DNA from 2 places in the Bacillus sp. JJ1503 genome. Region 2 is predicted to be linked to the other one. Evidence: riboswitches for the same ligand, from Rfam matches in the RefSeq annotation. Region 2 holds a riboswitch; the other holds the start of a gene.

Region 1 (4,175 bases), on a different contig from region 2:
GCCTGTCATTTGATAGCAGCTGGCAACATTAGGGTTTTCTGCTAACGCTTCAGCTACTTTAACGAGTGAACTAGGTTCACAATCTATTTCAAAAAAAGCAGAAACATTTTTTCCAACCTTTTCGCTATTTATTACTACAGTAAATTGTTCGATAACCTTGTCTTCTACTAATTTATTTACTCTTTCTCTGACAGCAACTCGTGATAAACCTAATTGTTTTCCAATCTCTACATATGATACTCGCCCGTTATTTGTTAATAGTTGAAGGATATTCTTATCAATATTATCCATTAATTATCAACCCTTTCTCCGATCAAATCAAAAGTATTATACGCTATAACTGACCAAATAGAGAAGAAAATTTAATAAACTCTGAATTAATTAACTAGTTTTAATGGATGATTGGGAAGACGATTATCATCAGGATGAAGAAATGCAAGCAAATAGGAGTGCATTTTTCCAACTGCTAAATCGACAATTCGACAAGATGTGGTTTGGGAATGAGGTCTTCAATGTCTATTGGAAGAACTAATTGGTTCGTGGGATTTTGAATGTACTTAAGAAAATAGTTCCTTTAGATAATTCGTTGTGGTGACTTAATTATTACAAAAATGTCGGATTTAAAGTTTTTTATGCAAAAAAAGGGTGGCCAAAAGTTACTTTTGGACACCCACTTTACAATGTCTTTCTTATACAAGAACTGGCTGTTGTTGAAATAACGGAAACTCAGCACAAATGCTTTTTGTTGTTTCCTTTGCCTTTTCTAAAACCTCTGAATCCCCTTTGCTCTTCAAGACAGCTGCGATAACTTTCGCAATTTGCACCATTTCTTCTTTTTTCATTCCCCGCGTTGTTAACGCTGGTGTCCCCATGCGGATTCCGCTTGTTACGAACGGACTTTGTGGATCATATGGAATCGTGTTTTTGTTGACGGTGATGCCTGCTTCTTCAAGCAGCTTTTCCGCCTCTTTGCCTGTTAAATCCCAAGGGCGAACATCTAGTAATACGATATGATTATCGGTTCCTCCAGAAACGAGGGCTGCGCCTTCTTTCACTAACTCTTGACCAAGTGTTTTTGCATTTTCGATGACTTGTTTAGCATACTCTTTAAAACTTTGCTGGGATGCTTCATTAAATGCAACAGCCTTCGCAGCAATAATATGCATTTGTGGGCCGCCTTGAATTCCAGGGAACACGGCTTTATTAATAGCTTTAATTATATCTTCATCATTCGTCAAAATAATACCGCCACGTGGACCTCTTAATGTTTTATGCGTTGTGCTAGTCACGACATCTGCAAACGGAATAGGTGAAGGATGTAGACCTGCAGCAACAAGTCCTGCAATATGCGCCATATCAACCATCAATTTTGCGCCAACTTTATCGGCAATTTCTCTAAATCGGGCAAAATCAATTATTCTTGTATATGCGCTTCCGCCAGCAATAATTAATTTTGGCTGTTCTTTTTCAGCAATTGCTTCAAGTTCATCATAATCGATCAGGTGATTATCTTCTCTTACTCCATAAGACACAACCTCAAACCATTTTCCTGACATGTTTACCGGACTTCCATGGGTTAGATGCCCACCGTGTGATAAATTCATTCCCATAATTTTATCGCCTGGCTGAAGCAAGGCAAAAAATACAGCTGTATTCGCTTGGGCACCTGAGTGAGCTTGGACATTTGCAAATTTAGCGCCAAATAATTTAGTTAAACGTTCAATAGCAACATTTTCAACAACATCTACATTTTCGCATCCACCGTAATAACGCTTACCTGGGTACCCTTCTGCATATTTATTAGTCAATACGCTCCCCATGGCTTCTAATACATCATCGCTTACAAAATTTTCTGATGCAATTAACTCTAATGCATGATGCTGGCGGTGACTTTCCTTCTCGATCGCTTCAAAAATGGTTGAATCATTTTCCCGTAAACTCATATCTATTCCTCCTTGATTTTCAATTCTGACTTTCCCTAGCTGTTTTAAAAATTATAAATTTGCAATTTTGGGAATTTAAAAATCGTTTGTTCAGCTACATTTATTCTTTTCCAAGACAAAGGCAGGTAGACAATACGCTTTGCTGTCATTTTTTGAACACAAAAAAGGACAGAAAAGGGTATTGATGCGCTCTCTCCCCCTTCTCTGTCCTTTTACCTGAGAGTTTAACTCTTTATAAGAGTCTTCCCCTTTGGTGGCGTTTAATTAAACGCGCTCTCCAGAGTAACGTCCAGTTGTAGTTCTTCTACCTGAGAGATTAGTTCCAAGGGTATTTTTGGAACTTGCTCCTTCGGTGGTATTGACGACTACACTCTCCCACAACTATCATCCGTACTATATTTAATTTTTGTAATTATTAGAATAAGAGTTTTATCATAATATGTCAATATTTTTCTGGAAAAACTTTATTAATTTAGAAAGTGTTGATCACCATGCTAATCGGAATTTTATCCATTGCATCTAAATTTTACGCTACATTTCCTTTATTCTCATGATTTGCCTTTGTTTGCCGAATCTTATAAATCACAACCAGAATAATAAACCAAACAGGAGTTACAAACAAGGCAACACGAGTATCTTCCGCTAGTGCAAGTACTACAAGAACGAACGCTAGGAAAGCAAGAATCAAGTAATTGGAAAATGGATAAAGCGGTAATTTAAATTTATTCACTTTCGCTAAATCTGGCCTTGTTTTACGGTATTTCAAATGGCTGATAACCGTAATTCCCCAAATGAAGATGAAACATACGGTAGAAACACTTGTAATCAGTGTAAATACTCCCTCTGGCATTACATAGTTTAAAACAACAGAAATGAGTATGACGCCAGTTGAAAAGATCAATGCATTGGAAGGTACTTTACGGGAATCAAGTTTTGTAAATGGAACAGGTGCATTATTATCTTTTCCAAGAGAGTATAGCATCCGGCTTGTACTAAAAACGGCGCTATTACCTGCAGAAGCTGCGGATGTAAGAACGACAAAGTTGACGATACCAGCAGCAGCTGTGATACCTAGTCCTACGAAAACTTGAACGAACGGACTTTCCATTGGGTTGATCGAGTTCCACGGATATACACTCATAATAACAATCAGTGCACCAATGTAGAAAATAATAATCCGAATAGGAATACTATTAATTGCTTTTGGGATTACTTTTTCTGGATCTTTCGTTTCACCTGCTGTCAGTCCCACAAGCTCAATACCAACAAACGCAAACACGACCATCTGGAATGAGAGAATAAAGCCATTTAAGCCATTCGGGAACATTCCGCCGTGACTCCATAAATTCGTGAGACTAGCTGTGCCTGCATTCGAGGTAAAGCCAGTAATAATCATAAAAATTCCAACGACAATTAGTGCTAGAATCGCGATAATTTTAATTAATGCGAACCAAAATTCCAATTCGCCAAAAAGTTTTACAGTTGCCAGGTTCATAACGAGCAACACGACAAGCGCAATTAAAGCTGGCATCCACTGTGGTACACTAGGGAACCAATACTGAAAGTAAAGACCAACTGCTGTTAAGTCAGCCATTGCAATTGAAATCCAGCAAAACCAGTAGGTCCATCCGGTGATAAATGCTGCCATATTCCCTAAATAATCTTGAACAAAGTCAACAAAAGAATGATATTTCAGATTACTTAAGAGCAGCTCTCCAAGTGAGCGCATGATTAAAAAGCAAACTATGCCTGTAATCATATAAGCAAATAAAATTGAAGGCCCTGTTAAATGAATAGATTTTCCTGCTCCAAGAAATAATCCAGTTCCGATCGCCCCGCCAATGGCGATTAGTTGGACATGCCTGTTCTTTAGACCTCTCTCCAATTGTTGTTCATGCATAGATTTCTCACTCCCTGTTTTTCGAGGTGGGTACAATTGTTTACTAAACTAATAACGCGATTAAAGTATTGCACAATTTTTCCATATTTGACTAAGATCAAAGGTCCAGATGTTTACCAGGTATCCAAACAACAGAGTCATCTAGAATAAAGGAAGAAGTCATCTTTTGTAGAGAATTATTGAAGTAGTTTTAGGAACTCAGGTATACATTTGTAAGCGCATACAAAAAGTTACAATTATTAATATTAATGTTATTTATTTTAGAGTAGATTACTTCTTACCTAGGTGAACAACTGCCTATTTACTTAATCGAGTTTGATATCAGCATTAGC
Region 2 (5,830 bases):
GCATAGCCCTAAAGGCTGTTACTCAAACACAATTGTTTTATTCCCATGGACAAGAACACGATCTTCTACATGCCAAGCAACTGCCTCCGCGAGAACGGTTCTTTCCACATGGCGACCAGCTACTTTTAAATCCTCTGACGAGTAGCGGTGGTTTACGCGCAGAACATCCTGCTGAATAATTGGCCCTTCATCTAAATCATTTGTTACATAGTGGGCGGTTGCTCCGATCAATTTCACTCCCCTGTTAAAAGCCCTCACATATGGGTTGGCCCCAACAAAGGCTGGAAGGAATGAATGATGGATGTTGATAATTTGGTTCGGATATTTCGATATAAAATTCGGCGAAAGAATTTGCATATATCTTGCCAGTACAATAAAGTCTACTTTCCCATCTAATAGCTCTAATGTCTTCTGCTCAGCTTCCTGCTTCGTTTCATGAGTCAGCGGGATATGGTAAAAAGGAAGCCCGTAACTTTCAACCTCATCAGCTAAGTGAGCATGATTGCTAATCACTAGCGGGATGTCAACAGGCAATTCCTTTGACTTCCAACGCCAAATTAGCTCCAGAAGGCAATGATCCATTTTGGATACAAAAATCGCCATCCTCTTTCTCTTCTTAGAACTGCTAAGCTGCCAGTCCATAGAATGATTTTGAGCAATTTCATGCAAACCCTGTTCCAATCCTTCAATAGATGTGTCAAAGTTTTGTAAATCAAACTCAATCCGCATAAAAAATCTGCCTGCATGAGGGTCGGTTGTATGCTGATCAAAGTGAACAATATTCGCTTGATGCTCTAATAAAAAATTGGAAATGATCGAAATAATCCCCGGCTTTTCTGGGCACGAAATCAGTAATACGCCTCTATTTCCTTTTTCTCTCGTTGTCATTGTAACACCTCAATTCAAAATTAAGCATGAATGGCTCTTCCATCTACTGCTAATGCAGCCTCCCCGATTGCTTCTGCTAACGTTGGATGAGGATGAATCGTTCTAGCAATGTCCATTGATGTAGCTTCAAGAACGCGAGCAAGACCTGCCTCTGTAATCATATCTGTCACATGCGGGCCAACCATATGGACACCGAGCAGCTTTTTCGATCCTTCTTCAACAACCATTTTCACAAATCCATCTGATTCGCCGTAAACAAGGGCTTTTCCGATTGCACGGAATGAGAATTTCCCTGTTTTCACCTCGTAACCTTGCAGCTTTGCTTCTTCCTCTGTTAGCCCTACACTCGCAACCTCAGGACTGCTATATATACATTTTGATACTAGTGTTGGATCCAGCGGCGTTGGATTTTTACCTGCAATATGTTCTATCGCGATCATTCCTTCATGTGAAGCTACATGTGCCAGCTGCAATCCTCCAATGACATCTCCAATTGCGTAAATATTAGACTCATCTGTTTGATAGTATTCGTTTGTAACGATAAACCCGCGCTCAACGTTAATGGTCGTGTTCTCAAGACTTATCGACTCGATATTAGGTAGTCGGCCTACAGAGACGAGAAGTTTGTCTGCAGAAAAGGTTTTCTCTTCGCCCCGATGCTCTGCTTTAATTGTTACACCATCGCCTTTTTCCAGGGACTGAGGAAGCACCTTAGCACCTGTAACAATCTTAACCCCTTTTTTCTTCATTAAACGCTGTACTTCCTTAGATATATCTACATCCTCTGTCGGAATAATTCGATCAGCAAATTCAATCACTGTTACTTCCAATCCGAAATCAACGAGCATAGAAGCCCATTCAATCCCAATCACACCGCCGCCAACAATAATAATCGACTTTGGCAGTTCTTCCATTTGAAGCGCTTCATCCGATGTCATGACATACTTTCCATCGGCTTCTAGTCCTGGAAGTGTCCGTGGACGTGATCCAGTTGCAATTACTATATTTTTAGGAGCAAGAATGATTTCCTCTTCCCCATTATTCAAATCTACCAATATGTTTCTAGACTCTAGGATTCTGCCTTTTCCTTCATAGACATCAATTTTTCCTTTTTTCATTAAGTGCTGCACACCTTTAAACAGGCGATCAGTAATCTCAGCTTTTCTTGCCTGTACCTTGGAAAAATCAAGTCCAACTTCAGGGGCTATAACACCATATGCTTCTGCATTTTTTGTCGTTGCATAAACCTCCGCGCTTCGAAGTAATGCCTTACTCGGAATACAACCTGCATGTAGACATGTTCCTCCAAGCTTTCCTTTTTCAACAACCGCAGCTGTTAAACCTAATTGAGAGGCACGAATAGCCGCAACGTATCCGCCTGTACCGCCACCTATAATGACTACATCATATTCTTTGGTCAAATCATTCTCTCCTTTGGATATATTGTGAACATTTTAACAATCAATCCCTAAATTTATCCACGAAAAAAAGGACAGAAAAAGGGTAAGATTGTTTACCCTTCTCTGTCCTTTTACCTGAGAGTTTAAGCCCAAATTAATAATGGGGTCCCCTTGGGTGTCGTCTAGTTTTTACGAGCTCTCCAGAGATGCGTCCCGTTGTGGTTCCTCTACCTGAGAGATTTGTTCCAAGGGTCTTTTTGGAACTTGCTCCTTCGGTGGCTTGTCGTAATGCTCTCTCCCACAACCGTCATCCGCCTGTATTGAATTTTCTATAAATTTAGAATAATACTTTAGCGCTGTAATGTCAAGCATTTTTACAGAATCTTAATCTTTTTTGGGAAAAAGTTCACAAAGTGTTCATTCCTGTATGAAAACCACAAACTCTTTTTACAATAATTGTAGATTGACAGCATTTGATCTGCCTATTAAAATATTATCTTTGGGTACCCGCCCACGTGGTTCGTAACCATCCCACGATAAAAAACTAAGGAGAGAATTTAATATGAAAGTAAAAACGCTTGTCGGAAATGGCATTTTAGCAGCTTTATATATTGCTGTCTCCATGCTGATCCAGCCTTTTGGATTTACTAATATCCAGTTTCGTGTTTCCGAAATGTTTAATCATCTAATCGTCTTTAACAAGAAATATATTTTCGGAATGGTATTAGGTGTATTTTTAACGAATTTATTATTTTCACCAATGGTCGCGTACGATCTTATTTTCGGTGTCGGACAAACACTGATTTCATTATTAATCACGATTGCATGCTGCCGATTTATTAAAAATATTTGGGCACGCATGGTAGTAAACACACTTGTTTTCACCTTTACCATGTTCCTTATTGCCTTAGAGCTTCATCTTGCCTTTGGCTTGCCATTTATGTTTACATGGCTCACAACCGCTATTGGCGAATTCATCGTAATGGCAGTTGGAATGCCTATTATGTATGCATTAAATAAACGTGTAAATTTTGAAAAGGCCATTTAGTAAAAGAGTTGGCGTGTGCCAACTCTTTTTTATATTCATACTGTAACTGCTGCAAAAAACTCGTTATAAAGTGCCCGGACCGCTCGATTCTCATCGATTTCCTTCACACCAAACATCATGCTCACCTCAGAGGAGCCTTGGTTAATCATTTCGATATTAACCCCCGCTTTTGCCAAAGCCTTTGATGCTCTTGCTGTTGTACCAATATTGTGGCGCATTCCTTCACCTACAACCATGATAAGCGCAAGACTATGCTCAATCACGACTTCATCAGCATCTAGCTCTGTCTTAATTCGACCAATGATCTCCTCTTCCATACCTGGAGCAAATTGATTTTCCCTTAAAATAATGGAAATATCATCGATTCCTGAAGGTGTATGCTCATAGGAAAGACCATAGCTTTCTAATATCTCCAATAGCTTTCGGCCAAATCCAATTTCTCTGTTCATTAAGTATTTACTAACATAAATGCTGCAGAAGCCTTCGTCACTTGCAATCCCAATAACCGGGCCATTTGTATTGTCCCGCTCATAAACAATTCGAGTGCCTGGTGCCGATGGATTATTCGTATTCTTTATATGTACAGGTATCCCCGCTCGGAATGCCGGAACAAGTGCCTCATCATGTAAAACACTGAATCCCGCATAGGAAAGCTCACGCATTTCTCTATAAGTTAATTCCTTGATCTCCTTCGGTCTTTCTACGATAAAAGGATTAACTGAATATACAGCATCCACATCTGTAAAGTTTTCGTACAAGTCTGCTTTAATTCCATTAGCTAGGATGGAGCCAGTAATATCTGATCCGCTCCGTGAAAAAGTAAAAATCTCACCTTCCTTGCTATAACCAAAAAACCCAGGGAAAATCACGATGCCTGAACGCTCACGCAGTTCAAACAAACGATCATAGGCCTCTGGCAAAACCTGGGCATGACCTGGTTCTGCACTCACCAAAAGCCCAGCTTCCTTCGGGCTTACATAGTGAGCCTCCACACCCTGTTTACGGAAATAAGCCGCAACCAGCTTAGCATTGTTGTCTTCGCCGCTCGCCTTCAGTAAATCCATGAATCTCTCTCGGTTGCTTTTATCTGAATTTACCCTTTCAAGTAAATCCTGTTGAATAATATGAATAATTTCATCTGATAAATCTAATTCCTCTGCAATTAAAGCATATCTTTCGATAACAGCATCGAACTTTTTCTTTGGATCTTTATTTTGCAAACAGAGCTCTCCACATTCAATCAAGAGATCTGTTACCTTTTCGTCCTCTCCAAATCTCTTACCCGGTGCAGACACGACAACTACCTTCCTAGCGGGATCAGAAACAACAATCTGGAAGACCTTTTCTAGTTGTTTTCCGGATGCTAAAGAAGATCCGCCAAACTTTACGACTTTCATCCTGACATCTCCTAACCTGTAAAAAATATATCCCTAATTTTACTCCTATTCAGAAAATAATCAAGAGTTTTTCCTCTCTATAAGGACATTTGTTTACTAGTAGTGGACAAGTTAGTTCTAAATACCTATTATCATTTTGGCCCTTCTAGACACTTCCGAATGTTTTTTTATTAAAAAGGTTTATCATTAACAACTTTACCCATTTTTAAAATATAATAGGATTAAATCAATAAGAAATAAGGGAGCAGACTATATGGGGATTCTTATTGTGGACGACAACCAGGCGAACTTGTTTGTTATCGAAAACATTCTTAAGCGTGCAGGCTATGATGATTACTTATCATTTACTTCAGCACAGGATTTATTCACTTTTTTGCTAAAGGAACAGCCACTAGATATAGGAAAACAGATAGACATTATCCTAATGGATATCATGATGCCTGAAATGGACGGAATTGAAGCATGTAAACAACTCCAGCAAATTCCTCATTTAAAGGATATTCCTGTTATATTTGTAACCGCTCTTGAAGATTCTAATAAGGTAGTTGAGGCACTTGATGCTGGAGGCATTGACTATGTGACGAAACCGATAAATAAGACCGAGCTACTGGCAAGAATTCGAGTGGCATTGAGACTGAAATACGAGAAGGACTGGCATATTGAGCAAGAAGAAAAGATCCGAAATGAGTTAGAATTATCCATGCATGTCCAGACAGGCTTGTTAAGCGAGCCGGTTTATAAGGATAACCTTTTATTAAAGGCTTCCTACTTACCCGCGTATAAATTAGCAGGTGATATGTACTATTGGCATAGAATAAATGATCATCGTTTTGCTGCCATACAGCTTGACATGATGGGGCACGGAATATCAGCATCACTTGTATGCATGTTTATATCTTCAGTATTAAGGGATTCAATCACAACATACGCCGATCCTGAGTATGTTATGAAGGAGCTTAACCGCTGGATGAATTCTTTAAACCATCGAAACCAGCAAATTCCTTATTATTTTACGGCTATTTATCTTGTTCTTGATACGAAGGAGAAAACGCTGGAATACGTAAATGCAGGTCATCCAACTGGATTTGCTCTTGTCA

The links. A riboswitch is a leader RNA that binds a small molecule or an ion and turns the genes downstream of it on or off. The one in region 2 is predicted to bind glycine.
Region 1: another riboswitch for glycine. It lies ahead of glyA (serine hydroxymethyltransferase); the one in region 2 lies ahead of lpdA (dihydrolipoyl dehydrogenase).

What each region holds. Positions count from the first base shown of each region.
Region 1 is NZ_JBALOZ010000499.1:80-4,254, reverse strand. Features, by position in the region: gene V7149_RS25895 (Lrp/AsnC family transcriptional regulator) at 1-291, opposite strand, end outside; gene glyA (serine hydroxymethyltransferase) at 690-1,943, opposite strand; glycine riboswitch at 2,138-2,229, opposite strand; glycine riboswitch at 2,230-2,331, opposite strand; gene V7149_RS25885 (amino acid permease) at 2,470-3,843, opposite strand.
Region 2 is NZ_JBALOZ010000192.1:36,898-42,727, reverse strand. Features, by position in the region: gene purU (formyltetrahydrofolate deformylase) at 19-888, opposite strand; gene lpdA (dihydrolipoyl dehydrogenase) at 909-2,309, opposite strand; glycine riboswitch at 2,402-2,497, opposite strand; glycine riboswitch at 2,498-2,599, opposite strand; PreQ1 riboswitch class I at 2,798-2,842, shown strand; gene V7149_RS15085 (QueT transporter family protein) at 2,851-3,336, shown strand; gene V7149_RS15080 (aspartate kinase) at 3,372-4,733, opposite strand; gene V7149_RS15075 (PP2C family protein-serine/threonine phosphatase) at 4,987-5,830, shown strand, end outside.